4 regions of the Pseudogulbenkiania sp. AW2-16 genome follow, and region 4 is predicted to be linked to each of the others. Evidence: predicted binding sites of a transcription regulator. Region 4 holds the regulator's gene; each other region holds the start of a gene.
What was found. Region 4 encodes FNR, which switches genes on or off when oxygen is low (the NO sensors DNR and NnrR bind a similar motif). Its sites were predicted from a motif close to TTGATNNNNATCAA; they were not measured.
Positions count from the first base shown of each region.

Region 1: a site for FNR is predicted at 1,955-1,968, ahead of ubiU (ubiquinone anaerobic biosynthesis protein UbiU). Genes of this name have one in related genera too.
Region 2: a site for FNR is predicted at 1,756-1,769, ahead of ABKF58_RS06045 (HP1242/YdcH family protein). Genes of this name have one in related genera too.
Region 3: a site for FNR is predicted at 3,284-3,297, ahead of ABKF58_RS09865 (adenosylcobalamin-dependent ribonucleoside-diphosphate reductase). Genes of this name have one in related genera too.

Region 1 covers NZ_CP157668.1:1,630,788-1,635,843, reverse strand. The annotation lists gene recC (exodeoxyribonuclease V subunit gamma) at 1-1,051, opposite strand, end outside; gene ABKF58_RS07895 (SirB2 family protein) at 1,319-1,699, shown strand; gene ubiU (ubiquinone anaerobic biosynthesis protein UbiU) at 2,027-3,034, shown strand; gene ABKF58_RS07885 (U32 family peptidase) at 3,049-3,972, shown strand; gene ubiT (ubiquinone anaerobic biosynthesis accessory factor UbiT) at 3,959-4,393, shown strand; gene ABKF58_RS07875 (CHASE domain-containing protein) at 4,611-5,056, shown strand, end outside.
Region 2 covers NZ_CP157668.1:1,265,895-1,270,950, forward strand. The annotation lists gene ABKF58_RS06030 (ExbD/TolR family protein) at 1-342, opposite strand, end outside; gene ABKF58_RS06035 (MotA/TolQ/ExbB proton channel family protein) at 329-1,006, opposite strand; gene ABKF58_RS06040 (energy transducer TonB) at 1,010-1,705, opposite strand; gene ABKF58_RS06045 (HP1242/YdcH family protein) at 1,841-2,086, shown strand; gene hslV (ATP-dependent protease subunit HslV) at 2,171-2,707, shown strand; gene hslU (ATP-dependent protease ATPase subunit HslU) at 2,936-4,279, shown strand; rRNA gene ABKF58_RS06060 (16S ribosomal RNA) at 4,708-5,056, shown strand, end outside.
Region 3 covers NZ_CP157668.1:2,010,977-2,016,032, forward strand. The annotation lists gene ABKF58_RS09860 (DUF748 domain-containing protein) at 1-3,134, shown strand, start outside; gene ABKF58_RS09865 (adenosylcobalamin-dependent ribonucleoside-diphosphate reductase) at 3,368-5,056, shown strand, end outside.
Region 4 covers NZ_CP157668.1:423,757-428,812, forward strand. The annotation lists gene ABKF58_RS02045 (RrF2 family transcriptional regulator) at 1-243, shown strand, start outside; gene ABKF58_RS02050 (patatin-like phospholipase family protein) at 630-1,613, shown strand; gene hemN (oxygen-independent coproporphyrinogen III oxidase) at 1,701-3,110, opposite strand; gene fnr (fumarate/nitrate reduction transcriptional regulator Fnr) at 3,244-3,999, shown strand; gene ABKF58_RS02065 (DUF1853 family protein) at 4,211-5,056, opposite strand, start outside.

The sequences.
Region 1 (5,056 bases), 1.2 Mb from region 4:
TCAGCGTCGGGTCGGCGGCGAAGCGCGCCAGCAGGCGGTCCTTCAGCACCTCCAGCTCGCGCATCGGGCTGTGCACGGCGTTGAGTTCGATCGAGCGGTCGCCGGGGGCCGCCGGTGCGGGCGCCGCGCCGGGCGGGGTCAGCGTCAGGATGTCGCGCTGCAACCGCGCCAGCAGGCTGTCGCCGTGCGGTTCGAGGAACAGCGGGTGGCCCTCGGGCATCTCCTCGGCGATCTGGTCGAAGAAGTCGCGCCCCTGCTTGCCGAGCGAGGCCAGCAGCGGGTGGTCGTCGTGCGCCGCCATGCCCTGCTGGAACAGCTTGAGCTGGCCGCGCGCGTCGACGATGTCGCCCCAGTAGGCCTCGCACGGGTTGAGCAGGAACACGCAGACGTCGGTCAGCGCCGCCAGGCGCTTGATCATGGCCAGGTACATCGGCGCCAGGCTGGCGATGCCGAACAGGCTGACGCGCTCCGGCAGGTGCTCCGGGCGCAGGCCGCCGAGGAAGTCGTCGAGCAGGCGCACGCGGTGGCGCCCCGGGTCGGCTTCGGCCAACCTTTGCCACAGCGCGGCCTGCCACGCCTCGTCCTCGCCGAGGTCCAGGAGCTCGCCGCGCTCCCAGGCGCGGATCCAGTCCGGGCGGAACACCAAGTACTGGTCGAAGATGTCGGCGATCTTGCCGGCCAGCTCGAAGCCCGCCGCCTCGCCGCCCTCCAGGTAGCGCACCAGCGGCGTGAACGGCGCGCCGTGCAAGGTCGGCAACAGTTCCAGCAGCCGCCACTGCAGCACCTCGGGCGCGAACGACGACTTTCGCGGCAGCCCCGGCAGCACCGCCTGCATCAGGCGCCAGGCGAAGGCCGCCGGCAGCACGAAGTCGAGGTTGGCGGCGATGCCGGCGCGCCCGGCCAGCTCCAGCGTCAGCCAGCGCCCCATGCCGCGGCTCTGCACCAGCACCGTCTCCGGCTGGAACGGGTCGGACAGGGGCATGGCACGGCTCATGCCGGTGAACAGTTCCCCCAGCGCTTCGAGACGGTTGGACTGGTAGAGGTGCAGCATGGCGATGACGGATGCTTGGAAAAGAAGGTATTCAGTGTACCATCCGGGAACCGCCGCTCCGTCACTGCGTCACAACGCAGTCACCAGAACCTCATTCCAGTAGGCGAGCGAGCCAAAGCCGCTTGAGTGCCGCCGGAGCACAGGAACCGGAATGGACACCGAGTCCATGAGGATTCCTGATCGCTGAGCAAATCGCTACGATGGATTTGCGCGCAGTACCGCCGACACTCAAGATGCCAGGGCAGCGCCGCCTCATGCGGGAAAAACATGCCAACCTACACCCTCATCAAGCACGCCCACATGGGCTGCGCCTACCTCTCCATCCTGCTGTTCACCGTGCGCGGCGGGCTGATGCTGGCCGATTCACCGCTGCTGCGCGCCAAGCCGCTGCGCATCCTGCCGCACGTGGTCGACACCCTGCTGCTGACGCTGGGCATCACGCTCGCCGTACTCGCCCACTTCCTGCCCACCCAGCAGGACTGGCTGATGGCCAAGATCGTGCTGCTGCTGGTCTACATCGGGCTCGGCACCGTGGCGCTCAAGCGCGGCCGCACCAAGGCCATCCGCACCACGGCCTTCGCCGCCGCGCTCGCCACCGTGCTGTGGATCGTGCTGATCGCCAAGACCAAGATGATCTGGCCGCTATAACTCCCCCGCTTCGGCCGACCAAAGCCGGACAGGCCAACGGAGCACCTGTCCCGGAAGCGTAGGATGGGCGAAGCAAAGCGAAACCCATCGGCCGATACCGATGGGTGCCGTCACGGACGGAGCAAGCTAGCGCAGCGTTATTAAGGAATGCCTCCTGCCACGCACTCTTCACCTCGCCATGGGCCGCTTGCCTCAGAGCGCGAACCGGTTTCGCGCCCTGTTTCGGTCAACCGCGACAAACGGGTTGGCCGAAGCTTGACCCAAAGCAATGGCCCCGCCGCCCTGCTCTGCTACTGTCCCCCGGTTTACGTTTCCTGGCGTTAACCGATCATGACCCTGCCCGAACTGGTGTGCCCCGCCGGCAGTCTCCCCGCCCTCAAGGCGGCGGTCGACAACGGCGCCGATACCGTCTACTTCGGCCTGAAGAACGACACCAACGCCCGCAACTTCGCCGGGCTCAACTTCGACGACAAGAGCGCTCGCGCCGGCATCGACTACGCCCGCGCGCGCGGTCGCAAGGTGCTGATGGCGATCAACACCTACGCCCAGGGCGGCAACGTGTCGCGCTGGCACCGCGCCATCGACGAGGCCGCCGACCTCGACGTCGACGCCGTGATCCTGGCCGACCTCGGCCTGATGGACTACGCCGTGCGCCGCCACCCCGAGCTGCGCTTGCACCTGTCGGTGCAGGGCTCGGCCACCAACTACGAAGCCGTCAACCTGGCGCGCGAGCTGTTCGGCATCCGCCGCGCCGTGCTGCCGCGCGTGCTGACGCTCGACCAGGTGCGCCACGTCATCGAGCACACCGACGTCGAGATCGAGGTGTTCGGCTTCGGCAGCCTGTGCGTGATGGTGGAGGGCCGCTGCCTGCTGTCGTCCTACGCCACCGGCGAATCCCCCAACACCCACGGCGTGTGCTCGCCCGCCAAGCACGTGCGCTGGGAGCACGGCGAGACCTCGCTCGACGCGCGCCTGGGCGGCGTGCTGATCGACCAGTACGGCAAGGACGAACCGGCCGGCTACCCGACACTGTGCAAGGGCCGCTTCGCGGTGCAGGGCGACACCTACTACGCGCTGGAAGAACCCACCAGCCTCAACGTGATGGCCATGCTGCCGCAGATCATCGACATCGGCGTGGCGGCGATCAAGGTCGAAGGCCGCCAGCGCAGCCCCGCCTACGTCAGCCAGGTGACGCGCACGCTGCGCGCCGCGCTCGACGCCGCCGGACGCGAAGCGCAACGCTTCAGCGTGCGTCCGGCCTGGCAACAGGAACTGGGCCGGCTGTCGGAAGGCCAGCAGCAGACGCTGGGCGCCTACAACCGCCCGTGGAAATGATGGAACCGACGACCATGACCTCCCTGAATCTCAAGCTCACCCTCGGACCGGTGCTGTTCTTCTGGTCGCGCGACGAAATCTTCAACTTCTACAGCGAGGCCGCGGCCTGGCCGGTCGACACCATCTACCTGGGCGAAGTGGTGTGCTCGCGCCGCCAGCAGCTGCGCACCCAGGACTGGATCGGCCTGGCGCACGACCTGGCCGACGCCGGCAAGGAAGCCGTGCTGTCGAGCCAGGCGCTCCTGGAGAGCGAATCCGACCTCAAGCGCCTCAGGAAGCTGATCGACAACGGCCGCGTGCGCATCGAGGCCAACGACCTCGGCGCGGCACGGCTGGCGCGCGAGCAGCGCCTGCCCTTCGTCGCCGGCCCGCACCTCAACATCTATAACGGCGAGACGCTGGCGCTGATGCAGCGCCTCGGCGCCTACCGCTGGCTGCCGCCGGTGGAAATGGACCGCGCCACGCTGGCCGAGGTGCTGCAACACGCCCCGGCGATCGAGACCGAAGTGTTCGCCTGGGGCAAGCTGCCGCTGGCGTTCTCGGCGCGCTGCTTCACCGCGCGCCATTACAACCTCAACAAGGACGACTGCCAGTTCCGCTGCCTCGACCACCCGGACGGCCTCACGCTGACCACGCGCGACGGTCAGGATTTCCTCACCATCAACGGCATCCAGACCATGTCGGCCGGCTGCCAGTCGCTGCTGCCGCACCCGGCGGGCATGGCCGCCGCCGGCGTCACCACGGTGCGCGTCAGCCCGCAGGCACAGCACTGCGCCGAGGTGGTGCAGGCGTTCCGTGCCGTCATCGACGGCCAGAGCGCCGCCAGCGAGCTGCTCTCCGGGCTCGCGGCAAAGAGCCGGGACCCGCTGGTCGACGGTTACTGGCTGGGCCAGCCCGGCATCGTCAACACCCAGGGAGCCGATCATGCGCGTGCCTGAACTGACCGTCCCCACCCGTCTCGCCCGCCTGCTGGGCCGGCTTCCGGCCACCCCGCCGGCCTGGCTTCTGGTAACCAGCCTCAACCAGCTGGTCAAGCGCGGCGTGCTGCCCGCCGACATGGAACTCCTGGCCGAGCGTCGCTTCGAGGTGCGCCTCGTCGACGCCGGCGTGAGCCTGCGCTTTGCCGCCGACAGCCGCCGCTTCCTCCTCGACCGCCAGCCCGGCGAGCCCGACCTGCGCCTGTCGGCCAACGTCGCCGACTTCGCGCGCATGATGCTGCGCGAGGAAGACCCGGACACGCTGTTCTTCAACCGCAAGCTGAGCATCGAAGGCGACACCGAGCTCGGCCTCATCGTCAAGAACCTGCTCGACAGCGTCGACTGGCACGAAACCCCGCTCGCGCGCTTCATGGCGAGCTGAGCCTAGCCCCTCTCCCCCGGAGACGCCGCTGACGGCGGCGTCTCGCTCCCCTCCCGCGCACACGCCAGAGAAACAATCACTGGTTAAAACGCCTCGCCTTGCTATGCTCAAAGCATGCCCGGCTCGCGAGGGGGACGTATCTCCGTGCCCCCTCTCCCGGATCCGACCACGGCCAACGGCGCAGCGGACACTGCGCGGCCCGGACACGAGGTGCGCCATGCCTTTTCCGAAGCGACTCACCGGCCTGCTGCCCGACCCGGGAATGCTGCGCGGCATCCTGCTCCCCGTTGCCCTGCTGTTCTTCCTGACGGCCGGCAGCTCGCTGCTGGTCGCCAACCTGATCGCCCATCAGGACGACAACCTCGCCCGCCAGCGTTTCGATCACCGGGCCGGCCAAGTCGAAGCCGCCATCAACGAGCGCATGCAGTCCTACCACCTGGTGCTGCACGGTGTGGTCGGCCTGTTCCAGGCCAGCGGCGACGTCAGCCGGCAAGAATTCAACGACTATCTCGCCACGCTGCAGCTGAGCCAGCACTACCCCGGCCTGGCGTCCCTCGGCTACGTGGACCGGCTCGCCCCGGCCGAACTGCCGTCCTACCTGAGCCGCATGCAGCAGGAGCGGCCGGATTTCCGTCTGCATCCGGACTCTCCGCGCGCCGGCTA
Region 2 (5,056 bases), 840 kb from region 4:
GACGTACTCGTAGCGCGCGTTCTTGTCGGCGCGCAGGTGCAGTTCGACCTGCGGGTTGGCGCGCGCGGCGGCGGCGAAGCGCGCCGCCAGCGCCTCGCGCGCCACCGGGGCGTCGTTCCAGAAGTAGCGGCCGTCCGGCTGGACCGCCAGGCGGATCGCCTCCGGCTTGTCCTGGAAGCTGGCTGCCGCCGCCTGCGGCAGCTCGACCTTGACCGCGTTGGTAAAGAGCGGTGCGGTGATGAAGAACACCACCAACAGCACCAGCATCACGTCGACCAGCGGCGTGGTGTTGATCTCCGCCATCGGGGCGTGCTCGCCCTTGTCGAAACTACCGAATGCCATCGATCTCTCCCGCCTGGGTCAGCAGTTGAGCGTGCAGGTCGTGCGCGAAGTGGTCCATCTGCTGCGCCATCACCCGCTGCAGGCGCATGAAGGTGTTGTACGCCAGCACCGCCGGAATCGCCGCCGCCAGGCCGGCGGCGGTCGCCACCAGCGCCTCGCCGATCGGCCCCGCCACGGTCGCGATCGACACCTGTCCCTGTGCGCCGATGTTCACCAGCGCGTGGTAGATGCCCCACACCGTGCCGAACAGGCCGATGAACGGCGCGGTCGAACCGACCGAGGCCAGCAGCGTCATGCCCGCCTCGTGGCGGCCGGTCTCCTGCGCCAGCCGCTTGCGGATGGCGCGGGTGAGGAATTCGTTCAGGTCGCAGGCCTGCCCCAGCGAGCGCTGCGCGTTGGCGTGGAAGTGGCGCAGCGCCGACAGGCCGTCGCGCGCCAGGTTGGCGTAGGCCGAATTCGACTCGGCCAGTGCCGCTTCCGCCGTCGGCCAGTTCGCGGCGTTCCACAACGCGGCTTCGGCCAACTTGTTGTCGCGGCGCGCACGCCAGCCCTGCACGGCGCGTAGCGCGATGACGTACCAGGTCAGGATCGACATGGCGATGAGCAGCATGAACACCGTCACGAGCACGGCGTCCCCCTGGTGGAATACAGTCAGCAGATTCATGGTTCAGTGGCTTTTGATGGAAAAATCGACGGGTACGATGAAGTTGAAGGGAATGGCCTCCTGCCCGCGCCGGGCCGGCACGAAGCGCCATTGGCGCACCGCCTCCAGCGCCGCGCGGTCCAGCCGCGGGTAGCCGCTGCTCTGTGCCAGGCTGACGTCCAGCGGGTGGCCTTCGACGCTCACCTGCACCCGCACCCGCACCGTGCCGCTCTCGTTCAGCTCCAGCGACAGCGCCGGGTAGCGCGGCTTGGGGTTGTCCAGGTAGCCGCCGCGGTAGAGCGGCGGGGTGATCGGGGCGTCGGCCGCCTCGGCCGCTTTGGCCGGGGCCGCGCTGCTGGCGGTGGCGGCGGCCTCGCTGCGGTGCTCCGCCGGCGCCGGGGCCGGGGAGGGTGTGGCAATCGGTGTCGCCGCACTGGGACGCGGCGCCGAGGTACTCAATAGCGGCGGGGAGGTGGCCGCGCTACGGCGCGCGGCCGGGCGCTCGGGCCTGGGCTTCGGTTCGGGGCGTGGCGCCGCCTGCACGGCCGGGGCCGGAGCGGCCGGATGCGGCGTGGCAAGGGACACCAGTTCCATGCGTGCCAATTGCGGCGGCGTGATCGGCACGTGTTGAGCGGCCAGCAGGGTCTGCCCGGCCAGCGCGGCGACGTGCAGCAGTGTGACGCCGCTCAGGGCGGCAAAACGTTCGGTACGCGAGTTCATGCAAGAATGATAACGCAAATTATTATCATTAACATGGAGACTGTGCGTATTTGATACAGGTCAACGGGGTCATCCGGCGTCGGGCGTAGCATGGTTTCATCCCCTATTGCCTTCCATCACTTGCCGGAGCGTGCCATGCACATCGACCATCACCCCCTCGCCGCCGAGTTTCCCGGCGATCAGGACGAGATCCACCAGCTCAAGCAGGATAGCGCTCGCTTTACCCGCCTGTTCATCGACTACGAGCAGGCCGACAAGGCCGTGGTGCGCATCGAGAACGAGCTGGAGGCCGCCAGCGACGTGGAACTGGAACGGCTCAAGAAAACCCGTCTGGCGCTGAAGGACGAACTCTACCGGCTGATCCGCGGCGGCGTGTCCTGACCCGCTTGCAATCCGTCCACTTGCCTACATATCCTGAAAAGCTGCTGGCAGCTCGCCGGTAGCTTTTTTCATTGGAACAAGAACATGCAGCAGTTTGACGGAACCACCATCGTCTCCGTCCGCCGTGGACAGCGCGTGGCGCTGGGCGGTGACGGACAGGTCACCCTCGGCAATATCGTGATCAAGGCCACCGCGCGCAAGGTTCGCCGCCTCTATCACGACAAGGTGCTGGCCGGTTTTGCCGGCGGTACCGCCGATGCCTTCACCCTCTTCGAGCGCTTCGAAGCCAAGCTGGAAAAGCACCAGGGCCACCTGGTGCGCTCGGCGGTGGAACTCGCCAAGGACTGGCGCACCGACCGCATGCTGCGCCGCCTGGAAGCGATGCTGATCGTGGCCGACAAGGAAAGTACGCTGATCATCACCGGCAACGGCGACGTGCTGGAACCGGAGCAGGGCATCGCCGCCATCGGCTCCGGTGGCGCCTTCGCCCAGTCGGCGGCGCGTGCGCTGTTCGAGAACACCGAACTCGATCCGGCCGTGGTGGTCAAGAAGTCGCTGGAGATCGCCGGCGACATCTGCATCTACACCAACCACAACCACCTGATCGAGACGCTGGACTGAAAGCCCATCGACCCGGCGACCGCCTCCGCCGCCTGAGCGCCAGCGGCGCTCGCACCGAGGAGGCCGGCACGCCCGTCGCGATGGGGTTTGCCAAAGCACACCCCGACCGTCTCGGGGCCACCGTAACATCCGACCGCCGCGACTCTATATAAGAGTGTGCGGTGGTCCCAGCCGGAGCCGGACCCGAGCTTGGCCGACGCCTTCGGCCAACCTTGCCGGAAATACGCCATGACCCAAATGACCCCGCCGGAAATCGTTCACGAGCTGAACAAGCACATCATCGGCCAGGACGCCGCCAAGCGCGCCGTGGCCATCGCCCTGCGCAACCGCTGGCGTCGCCAGCAGGTGAGTGAACCGCTGAAGAGCGAAATCACCCCCAAGAACATCCTGATGATCGGGCCGACCGGCGTCGGCAAGACCGAAATCGCGCGCCGCACGGCGCGGCTCGCCAACGCCCCCTTCATCAAGGTCGAAGCCACCAAGTTCACCGAGGTCGGCTACGTCGGCCGCGACGTCGACACCATCATCCGCGACCTCACCGAGATCGCCATCAAGGACACCCGCGACGCCGCCATCAAGCGCCTGCGTCACCGCGCCGAAGACGCCGCCGAAGACCGCATCCTCGACGTGCTGCTGCCGCCGGCCCGCCAGCCGGCCGGCTTCTTCGCCGGCGAGGAAGAAGCGCCCGCCAGCAAGCCCGAAGACAGCGCCACCCGGCTCAAATTCCGCAAGATGCTGCGCGAGGGCAAGCTCGACGACAAGGAAATCGAAATCAACGTCGCCGCGCCGCAGGGCAAGATGGAAATCCTCGCCCCGCCGGGCATGGAAGACTTCTCCAGCCAGCTGCAGACCATGTTCCAGGGCCTGGGCGCCGGCAAGCAGAAGGCGCGCAAGCTGAACGTGGCCGAAGCGCTCAAGCTGGTCATCGAAGAAGAAGCCGCCAAGCTGGTCAACGAAGACGAGATCAAGCAGGAAGCGCTGCAGAACGTCGAACAGAACGGCATCGTCTTCATCGACGAAATCGACAAGGTCGCCAGCCGCAGCGAAGGCAACGGCGCCGACGTGTCGCGCGCCGGTGTGCAGCGCGACCTGTTGCCGCTGGTCGAAGGCACCACCGTCACCACCAAGTACGGCATGGTCAAGACCGACCACATCCTGTTCATCGCCTCCGGCGCCTTCCACCTCGCCAAGCCGTCCGACCTGATTCCGGAACTGCAGGGCCGCTTCCCGATCCGCGTCGAACTGACCTCGCTGACCGTTGACGACTTCCGCCAGATCCTCACCAACACCGACGCCTGCCTGACGCGCCAGTACGAAGCGCTGCTCGCGACCGAAGGCGTCGAGCTGGTGTTCGCCGACAGCGGCATCCAGCGCATGGCCGAGATCGCCTGGCACGTCAACGAAAAGACCGAGAACATCGGGGCGCGCCGCCTGTACACCGTGATCGAAAAGCTGCTCGAGGAAATCTCCTTCGACGCCCGCACCGGCCGCTTCGAAGTCGACGCCGCCTACGTCGACAGCAAGCTCGACATGCTGTCGCAGCGCGAAGACCTGGCGCGCTACGTGCTGTAACGGGCTGCCATGGCGCTTCCGATTGCGTGGAAGCGGTATTTTCAAAAAAAGCCGGCGAAATCGCCGGCTTTTTGCTTTTTTGCATGGCGCCGACGGGCCGGAAGCGGCGCGGCGGGCGGGTGAGTTGGGTGGGTGGTAAAAAATGTCTATCGGGTAAGTTGTTTCTATTCAGGCGTTTGCATGCTGATTTTTGCGGGGAGGCGCTTTTTTTGCGGTTTTCAGCAAAAAGGCGTTGACGGGGTGGGGGTCGGGGCGTATAGTTCGCCTCCTCAGCTGACGCAGCGACGGAAACGACGCAGTTGGCACCGCTCTTTAACAAACAGAATAACCGATAGGTGTGAGTGCTCGGCAAAGCCGACACTTGCACTGCAAGACAGGAAATACCTGATATTTCTTTGATCTTGCGTGCCAAAAATTGCTATGAGATTGAACTGAAGAGTTTGATCCTGGCTCAGATTGAACGCTGGCGGCATGCTTTACACATGCAAGTCGAACGGTAACAGGGGCTTCGGCCCGCTGACGAGTGGCGAACGGGTGAGTAATGCGTCGGAACGCACCGAGTAATGGGGGATAACGCAGCGAAAGCTGTGCTAATACCGCATACGCTCCGAGGAGGAAAGCAGGGGATCGTAAGACCTTGCGTTATTCGAGCGGCCGACGTCTGATTAGCTAGTTGGTGGGGTAAAGGCTCACCAAGGCGACGATCAGTAGCGGGTCTGAGAGGATGATCCGCCACACTGGGACTGAGACACGGCCCAGACTCCTACGGGAGGCAGC
Region 3 (5,056 bases), 1.6 Mb from region 4:
TGAAGGTGGAGCTGGGCGACGTGCGCCTGGCCGAGGGCAACGGTGCGCCGCTGTTTGCCGCCCGGCGTCTGGTGCTGGATGCCGAGCCGACCGCGCTGTTCATCGGCCGCTGGCGCGCCGCGCTGTTCCAGCTCGACAAGCCGCAGTGGTTCGTCGAGCGCAATGCCCAGGGCGAATGGAACTGGGCGCGCTTCGTCAAGGCGGTGAGCGGTCCGGCCAAGCCCGCCACCGAGAGCAAGGGCGAGCTGCCCAAGCTGGTGTTGGACCTGTTGCAGCTTAATGGCGGCGAAGTACGCATGGTCGATCACTTCGGCGGCGAGACGCGTGCCTTCGATCTCAAACCGGTCAACCTGACGCTGAAGGAACTGAGCACGCTGCCGGTGGACGGTGGCAGTTACACCTTGACCGCCGAGCTTGGCGACGGCGCGAAGTTGGCCTGGAAGGGTAACGTGGGGCTGCAGCCGCTGCAGTCGTCCGGCGAGGCCCGGCTCGACAAGCTGACGCTTGCCAGCCTCTGGCCCTACGTGCAGCCGTTCTTCCAGACCGCCCCGCCACAAGGCGAGCTGGCCGCCAGCGCGCGCTACCAGTTCGACCTCAGCGGCAAGACGCCGCAGCTCAAGGTGGCGCCGTTCAACGCCACGCTCAACCAACTGCGTCTCGCCGCCCCCGGCGGCGGCAGCGCGCTGGCACTGAAGCAGCTGGCGCTGGAAGGCGGCCGCTTCGACCTGGCTCGCTCCAGCGTCGACATCACCCGGCTGCGCCTGGCCGACGGCGAACTCTCCGCCCAGCGCAACGGTGCCGGGCAGCTCGACTGGCTCGCCGCACTGCCGCCCGCCAAGCCCGAAACGGCGCCGGCCAAACCGTCACCATGGCAGGTCAAGGTCGGCGAGATCCGCGCCGAGAACTGGCGCTACCGTTTCGGCGATGCCGGATTCGTCCAGCCGCTCGAGGTGCAGGCCGCCATGCCGCTGCTCAGCACACAGCTGGCCGTCGGGCCCAAGGACGGCGTGGTGCTGAGCAAGCTCGGTACGCAGCTGGCCGAGATCGGTGTCGGCGCCGCCGGCAGCGCGCCCGTCATCCGGCTCGCCACGGCGGCGCTGGCCGACAGCGAGCTGCGGCTGGCCAAGCACGAGGTGCACCTGGGGGCGCTGACGCTGGGCGGCCCGGTGGCCGACGTCGAGCGCAACCGCCAGGGCGAGATCAACCTGCAGCAAGTGTTCGCCAAGTCTTCGGCCAACCCTGTGGTCAAACCGGTGGCAGCCGAGGGCGACGCCCCTGCCTGGCAGCTGCACTACCCGACGGTGACGCTGGAAAACGGCCGCCTCAACTGGCTCGACCAGACCCTGCCGCGCCCACTGCGCGCCACGCTGAGCGAGCTCTCCGTCAACGCCGCGCCGCAGGATTCGGGCGCGCTGGCGCTGGACGTGGACAGCCGGCTGGAGTCCGGGCGGCTGGCGGCCAAGCTGACGCTTTCGCCGGATGGCGCCGCGCTGGGCGGCAAGATCACCGCCAGCGCCGTGCCGCTGGCGCCGTTCGCCCCGTACGCGCTGAGCGGCACCGTGCTGAAACTGGCCGGCGGTACCCTTTCGGCCAACCTCGATGTCGACGCCGGCAGCAAGGGCTGGAAGGTGGGCGGGCAGGGGGCGCTGAACCGGTTCTCGCTGCTCGAGCCCAACAACCGCCAGCCGCTGCTGGCCTGGCGTCAACTGGCGCTCAACGGCCTCAGCGCCAGCAGCGGCACGCCGCTCAAGGTGCAGCTGCGCGAGGTGCGCCTGAGCGACCCGGTGGCGCGGCTGATCCTCAACCAGCAGCGCCAGCTCAACGTCAGCAACCTGCTGGCCGGCAAGCCCGCCGCCGCGGCTCCCGCCCCGGTCCCCACCGCCACGCCGGCGGCCCCGACCGCGCCGGCCAGGGTCGAGGTCAAGGCGAAGAAACCCGCCGCGACGGGCGCGCCGCAGGTGGAAGTGCGCACGGTGCACGTGCAGGGCGGCGACATCGAGTTCGCCGACCTCGGCATGAAGCCCAGCTTCGCCACCCGCATCCACAACCTGCGCGGCTCGATCCAGGGCTTGTCGAGCCAGCCGGGACGACGCGGCACGGTGACGCTGGACGGCGACGTCGACCAGTACGGCGACGTGCGCGTGCGCGGCGCGCTGGCGCCGCAGGCCGTGACCGACGACGCCGACATCACGCTGGCGTTCCGCAACATCCCGCTCACCAGCCTCAACCCGTATTCGATGAACTTCGCCGGCTGGAAGGTCAACGACGGCCGGCTGTCGGTCGATCTGCGCTACCTGCTCGACAAGCGCCAGCTCAAGGCCGAGAACCGCGTCGTGATCGACTCGATCCAGCTCGGCGAAGAAGTGCAGGAGCCCGGCGTGACGCGCCTGCCGCTGCGCCTGGCCGTGGCCCTGCTGGAAGACAGCGACGGCCGCATCGACCTCGACCTGCCGATCAGCGGCAGCCTCGACGACCCGCAGTTCAGTTATGGCCGCGTGGTGTGGAAGGCCTTCGTCAACGTCATCACCAAGATCGTCACCGCGCCGTTCAGGGCGCTGGGGGCGCTGATGGGCGGCGAGGGCTTCGACGAAGTGCGCTTCGTCGCCGGCGAAGCCAACGTGGCGCCGCCCGAGCGCGAAAAGCTCGACAAGCTCGCCGCCGTGCTGGTGAAGCGCCCGCGCATGACGCTGGTGCTGGCGGGCACCTACGACCCGGCGGTGGAAACGCGCGAACTGGCGCGCGCGCGCACCGACCGCGCCATCCTGCAGGCGGCCGGCCACAAGCTGGAAGCGGGCGAGCCGCTGCCGCTGCCCGACCTCGACGACCCCGCGGTGCAGTCGGCGGTGAAATCGGTCTTCGCACAGCGCATCGGCCGGCTTAAACTGGTGCAGCGGCTGCTTTCGCTGCCGGACAACGTGGCGCGCTACAAGACGCTGCGCGAGCAGCTGATCGCCGCCGAGCCGGTCTCCGAAACCGAGCTCAAGGCGCTGGCCCAGGCCCGCGTTACGGCGGCGCGTCAGGCCATGCTCAAGACCGACCCGACGTTGGCCGAACGGCTGACGCTGGGCGAGGCGAAGCGGGTCAAGGCCGACGGCGACGGGGTGGCCCTGGCCATCGCGCTCGGCAGCCGCTGAGCGCCGGCGAACGATCGGCGGTACGCCGCGTCGTTGGCGCAGGATGGGTTGCGCTGCACGTCACCCATCCTGCGGAGCGCCGTTCCCGCGTCCGACGGGATGGCGCACTCGCAACGATTTCTTGTCCTCGCTCCAGCCACCGAGGGAGCTTGACCAACATCAACGCCCGGCCGCGCTGGATAGCGTGAAATGCCGGTTTTGCCGCACCGAATGCCAGTTAGGGAGGGGGAGTAGTGAAACAGGAAAACGTGGCCGCCATGAGCGAACAGGCCATCTCGCGTGAAGTGCTGCTGGAGAAATACGCCAAGGGCGACGAACAGAGCGTCGCCGACGTGCGCCGCCGCGTGGCGCGCGCGCTGTCCGGCATCGAGGCCGAACCCGCGCGTTACGAGGCGGCGTTCTTCGACGCGCTGCAGCGCGGCTTCATCCCCGGCGGGCGCATCAACTCTGCCGCCGGCACCGAACTCAAGGCGACGCTGATCAACTGCTTCGTGCAGCCGGTCGGCGACGCCGTCAGCGAGAGCGAGGGCGGCAAGGTCGGCATCTACGAGGCGCTGCTGCAGGCCGCCGAAACCATGCGCCGCGGCGGCGGCGTCGGCTACAACTTCAGCCGCATCCGTCCCAAGGGCGCGCGCGTCAAGGGCACCCACAGCCGTGCTTCCGGCCCGGTGTCGTACATGCGCGTGTTCGACCGCAGCTGCGAAACGGTGGAATCGGCCGGCTCGCGGCGCGGCGCGCAGATGGGCGTGCTCAACATCGAACACCCCGACGTCGAGGACTTCATCCACGCCAAGGACCAGGGCGACCTGAAGAACTTCAACATCTCGGTTGGCGTCTCCGACGCCTTCATGCAGGCGGTCGAGGCCGACGGGCCGTGGCAGCTGGTACACGCCGTCGAGCCGGCCAGCGACGCCTTCCCCGAGGCCTTCCGCCGCGACGACGGTCTGTGGGTGTACCGCACCGTGCGTGCCCGCGAGCTGTGGCGCCAGATCATGGAATCCACCTACGACCACGCCGAGCCGGGGGTGCTGTTCCTCAGCCAGATCAACCGCGACAACAACCTCAGCTACTGCGAGGTCATCGAGTCGACCAACCCCTGCGGCGAACAGCCGCTGCCCGACTACGGCTGCTGCGACCTGGGCTCGATCAACCTCGCCGCCTTCGTCGAGCACCCCTTCACGCGCCGCGCCCGCTTCGACTTCAAGGCCTTCGAGACCGTGGTGTGCAGCGCCATTCGCATGCTCGACAACGTGCTCGACCTCACCGTCTGGCCGCTGCCCGAGCAACAACGCGAGGCGCAGGCCAAGCGTCGTGTCGGCCTCGGCTTCACCGGCCTGGGCGACGCGCTGATCCTGCTGCAGATCGCCTACAACAGCCCGCAGGGGCGGCAGATGGCGGCCAAGTTCGCCGAGACCATGCGCGACGCCGCCTACGACGCCTCGGTCGACCTCGCCATCGAGAAGGGCGCGTTCCCGCTGTTCGACGCCGACAACTACCTGGCCGAACCGCACTGCGCCAGCCGCCTGCCCGAAGCGATCAAGGCGCGCATCCGCCAGCACGGCATCCGCAACTCGCACCTGCTCTCCATCGCCCCCACCGGCACCATCTCGCTGGCCTTCGCCGACAACGCCTCCAACGGCATCGAGCCGCCGTTCTCGTGGTATTACACCCGCAAGAAGCGTATGGCCGACGGCTCGCAGCAGGAATACCGCGTCGAAGACCACGCCTACCGCCTGTACCGCCTGAACGGCGGCGACGTCGAGAAACTGCCGCCGTACTTCGTCTCGGCGCTGGAAATGAGCGCGCTCGACCACATGCAGATGGTGGCTGCGGTGGCGCCGTACATCGACACCGCCATCTCCAAGACCGTCAACGTCCCGGCCGACTACCCCTTCGACGAGTTCGAGCACCTCTACCTCGAA
Region 4 (5,056 bases):
TACCGGCTGGGCGACGTCATCCGCACCCTGGAAGGCATGAGTGACCTGATCGACTGCGCCGAGCCGCCCTGCGCGCTGCGCAGCGGCTGCCAGCTCAAGTCGGCGCTGGACGTCGGCCTCACCGCCTTCTTCGAGGCGCTCAACCGCTTCACGCTGGCCTCCGCCGTCGCCGCGCCGACCGGCGAGGCCATCGTCCGCCTGCACCGCCGGCCCCGTCCGCTGGAGCCGGGCACCGTCTCCTAACACCCTCCGCCGCCCTACCCGGTTCGACGCCGGCACGGCGCCGCTCCGCGCGACACCGCACCGGACACCGCTCTCCCCGCCCTGCATCGGCCGCTCCGGCCCTGTGCGCTCCCCGCCACCGGGCCGCGGCGATCGCCCGGGACGGACTGGCCACGTCTGCCGCCGTACTTTGCCCTGCCGGCATCCCCCACACATCGCCCCCTCTGCGGAACATGGCCGGAAGTTTGCTTGCCTAAACCGGGTCGGCGCCATGCTATGACCACCCAGTCCCGCCTGAGTGGCCCCGCCACCTCTCACCCAGCGTTGCAGATTCCCCGGCAACACATCCCCGCAACAGAACGGCTCTAGCCTGTAGCAGGCTGGCTTCTTCGAGAAAGGGAACACCCATGAAGACCACTGAGATCGCCTTGGCCTTGCAAGGCGGCGGCGCGCACGGCGCCTTTACCTGGGGCGTACTGGACAGGCTGCTGGAAACACGCCGCTATCACCCCGCCGCGCTGAGCGGCGCCAGTGCCGGCGCCATGAACGCGGCGCTGCTGGCCTACGGCTGGATGGAGGGTGGTTACGACGGCGCGCGCGAGGCGCTGGGACAGTTCTGGCAACGGCTGTCGGCGCTCTACCCCTGGCCGGCGGCGCACGCCCCGCCCGTGGCGCTGCAAGGGCTGCTGCAGCTGTCGCACTTCCTGACCTCGGACCAGCTCAACCCGTTCGACTACAACCCGCTGCGCGAGCTGATCGCCAGCAGCATCGACTTCGCCCGGCTGCGCACCACCCCGATCCAGCTGTTCATCGCCGCGACCCACGTCAACAGCGGACGCCTCAAGCTGTTCCATGCCCACGAGCTGAGCGTGGAGCACCTGCTGGCTTCCGCCTGCCTGCCGCAGCTGCACCACACCGTACACATCGACGGCGAAGCCTACTGGGACGGCGGCCTCACCGCCAACCCGCCGCTGTTTCCGCTGGCCTACCAGGGGCGCGCCCGCGATATCGTGCTGGTGACGCTGGTGCCGCAACAGTGGGAGGAGACGCCTGGGCGTGCCGGCGCGGTCGAGCGCCGCCTCAACGACATCAGCTTCGGCTCGTCGCTGCATACCGAGTTGCAAGGGCTGGCCATCGCCAAGCGCGAAGCCGGCAGAAGTCTGTTCGGCCTGGGCCGCCTGGAGCGACACCTGCGCCAGCTGCGCCTGCACCATATCGATGCGGACGCTACCACCGGCGCGCTCGACAGCCTGAGCAAGCTCACGCCGCATCACGGCCTGGTGCAGCAGTTGTTTGCCGCCGGGCGCGAGCGGGCGCAGGCCTGGCTGCAAGAGCACGGTGCGGAAGTCGGGAGAAAAAGCACGATGCGGCTGTGGCGGCGCATCGGCTGACACGGGGCGACGTCGTCGCGGCGCAACGAAGAGCCGCGGCAAGAGCGCGCCACGACCGCAAGGCGGCCGTGGCGGGAAGGGAAAGGATCAGATGGTGCGCGAGTAGCGCGCCTTGGTCTGGCGCTCGCGCAGGTGGCGGTCGAAAGCCATGGCGATGTTGCGGATCAGGAAGCGGCCTTTGGGCTCAACCATCAGGAAGTCGCCGTCGAAAGTGAGCAGGCCCTGCTGCTGGAACTCGCGGATGGCCGGCATCTCGGCGGCAAAGTACTCGGCGAAGTTGATGCCGTGCACCTGCTCGATGGCTTCCACCGACAGCGCGAAGCGGCACATCAGCGCCTGGATGATGGAGCGGCGCAGGATGTCGTCGCCGTCCAGCACCATGCCGCGCAGCACCGGCAGGCGGTTTTCGTCGAGTGCGGCGTAGTAGCTCTCGAGATCCTTCTCGTTCTGGCTGTAACAGGGGCCGACCTTGCCGATGGAGGACACGCCGAAGCCGATCATGTCGCAGTCGGCGTGCGTGGAGTAGCCCTGGAAATTGCGCTGCAGCCGGCCCTGGCGCAGCGCCACGGTGAGGTCGTCCTCCGGCTTGGCGAAGTGGTCCATGCCGATGAACACGTAGCCGGCGGCGGCCAGCTGTTCCACCGAGTGCTGCAGGATGTCGAGCTTGACCGGCGGCAGCGGCAGGTCGGCCTCGTTGATGCGCCGCTGCGGCATGAACACCGTCGGCAGATGGGCGTAGTTGTAGAGCGCGATGCGGTCCGGCCCCATGGCGATGACCTTGTCGACCGTGGCCGCCACCGACTCCTGGGTCTGCAGCGGCAGGCCGTAGATCAGATCGACGCTGACCGAGCGGAAGCCGGCCTCGCGCGCGGCGTCGATCACCACGCGCGTCTCTTCTTCGCTCTGGATGCGGTTGACCGCCTGCTGCACGCGCGGCTCGAAATCCTGCACCCCGACACTCATCCGGTTGAAGCCCAGGCGCGCCAGATGCAGCACGGTGTCGCGCGTCACCTTGCGCGGATCTATCTCAATGGAATATTCTCCCTCCGCCAAGAATTCGAAGCGGGTCCGGAGTATCCCCATCAGCCGTTCCAGCTGTTCATCCGACAGGAAGGTCGGGGTGCCGCCGCCGAAGTGCAGCTGGATGACTTTTTCGCGCTGCCCCAGCACGTCGGCCACCAGGCCGACTTCCTTCTCCAGGTAATTGAGGTAGCGGTCGGCGCGGCTCTTATCCTTGGTGATGATCTTGTTGCAGCCGCAGTAATAGCACACGGTGTTGCAGAACGGCAGATGCACGTAGAGCGAGATCGGACGGCTGTTGGCGCCGATCTTGCGCTGCTGCAGCCAGTGACGGTAGTCCTTGGCGCTGAAGTCGTCGGTGAAGCGGTCTGCGGTCGGGTACGAGGTATAACGCGGGCCGGCGCCGTCGAGACGGGCGATCAGGGCGCGGTCGAACTCGCAACGTGTGGGCGAAAACGGTGGGTGGGTGGTGTTCATGATGTCTCGCGATGGAAAAACCAGTGGTGGACTGGTAAATTTGCGGCAAACCTCCCAGAAACGCTTTGACCGACATCAAGGCCCAACGCTTTGACCAACATCAAGGCTTACTTAACAGAAGCGGACATGCCGCATGACTGACTCGACTGTTGTTCCCCTGCAAGCCCTCAAGGTCTCCTGCTCCAACTGCACGCTGCGCGAATTGTGTCTGCCCCTGGGTCTGAACCGTGAGGAAATGACGCGACTGGATGCGGTGATCCGCCAGAGCCGGCGCCTGAAACGTGGCGAAGCGCTGTTTCGCAACGGCGAGGGCTTCAAGTCACTGTACGCGGTACGTACCGGTTTCTTCAAGACCTGCATCTCCAGCCAGGACGGGCGCGAGCAGGTCACCGGCTTTCACATGTCGGGCGAACTGATGGGACTGGACGGGATTTCGGCCAACGTGCACGGCTGCAACGCCGTCGCGCTGGAAGACAGCGAAGTGTGCGAGCTGCCGTTCAGCCGCATGCAGAACCTGGCGCTGGAGATTCCCTCGCTGCAACACCACTTCTACCGGCTGATGAGCCGCGAGATCGTGCGCGATCACAACGTGATGATGCTGCTGGGCAATATGAAGGCGGAGGAACGGCTGGCCGCCTTCCTCATCAACCTGTCGCAGCGCCTGACGGTACGCGGTTTCGCCGCCAACGACTTCATCCTGCGCATGAGCCGCGAGGAGATCGGCAGCTTCCTGGGGCTCAAGCTGGAGACGGTGAGCCGCACCCTGTCCAAGTTCCAGCAGCAGGGCTGGATCGCGGTGGACCACAAGCACATCCAGCTGGAGCAGCCCGAGCAGCTCAAGCAGTTGGTCGCCGGCTGCGCCAACGCCCACCCGACGCCGAACCACTGAGAACCTGTTTACGATCTCGCGAGCTAGAGCGAGACAAGGCAAAAACAGCTGAGGATGCGGAGTTTACAAGTAGTAAATGAGCATTCCAAAGTCGTTTTTAACGCCGTATCGCCGAAGCGCAGCAGATCGTAAACAGGTTCTGAGCCCTTCCGCGCCCCCGCGGTCCTAGCGTCAGCGGGCGGCCCACCGGCCACCGCGGCATGAATGGCGTTCAGCGCCCCCCGCTTCCCGCCTTGCCATTGGTCAGTTCCTGCACCGTGTCGAGCAACTCGGCCAGTCGCGCTGGCGGCGGCCAGTTCGGCGGGCAGACAAAACCGCGCGCCACTTCCTCCCAGTCCCCGCCCCCCAACGGCAAGACCTCGGCCACCAGCTGTGGCGCCTCTGCCGCCGCCAGGTGGCGGCGCAGCGCGTCCTCGTCCAGCGTCTCGGCCTCGTCCACCCGCGCCGGCGCCAGCCAGCGCAAGCGCGGCAGCCACACCCAGCGCGACGCCAGCGAGCGCCGCGGCCACGGCGCCAGCAGCGGGCGCGCCCAGCCGGTGAGGAGGTCGGGGGCCAGCGGCGGCTCGAGCAGCACGGCATGGGGATAGAACAGCCAGCCCGCCAGCCCGGCCGCGGTGCGGCAGCCGACGAAGCCGGGCGGCAACAAGGGTTGCGCCGCCGCGTGGCGCGACAGCGCGAGCTGATCCTGCAGCTTGGCCGCCTTCAGCGCCCAGGCATCGCGCAGGCTGGGGCCGACCAGGGTATGGCGCCCTTCGCCCAGCATCAGGTAGAACTTGCTGGCGGTTTCGAGGTGCCACGGCTCGCCGTCGATGCGCAGCAGGAAGTCGAATTCGCCAACGGTGCGCAGCTCGCCATTCTGCACCTGCAGATTGGCCGCCACGCACTCGATGTGCGGCGCGAGCTCGAACCAGAACGCCAGCAGATTTTCGGCGTAGCGACCAAGGCGGGTGGTGGGACGGGCGGCGAGCCAGGCCACCAGCGCCGCCGGGGCGCGGTCGAGTTCGGCCAACAGTGCCGGTCCGGCGTCGCCCAGCAGGCGCTCGGGCAGAATGTCGGC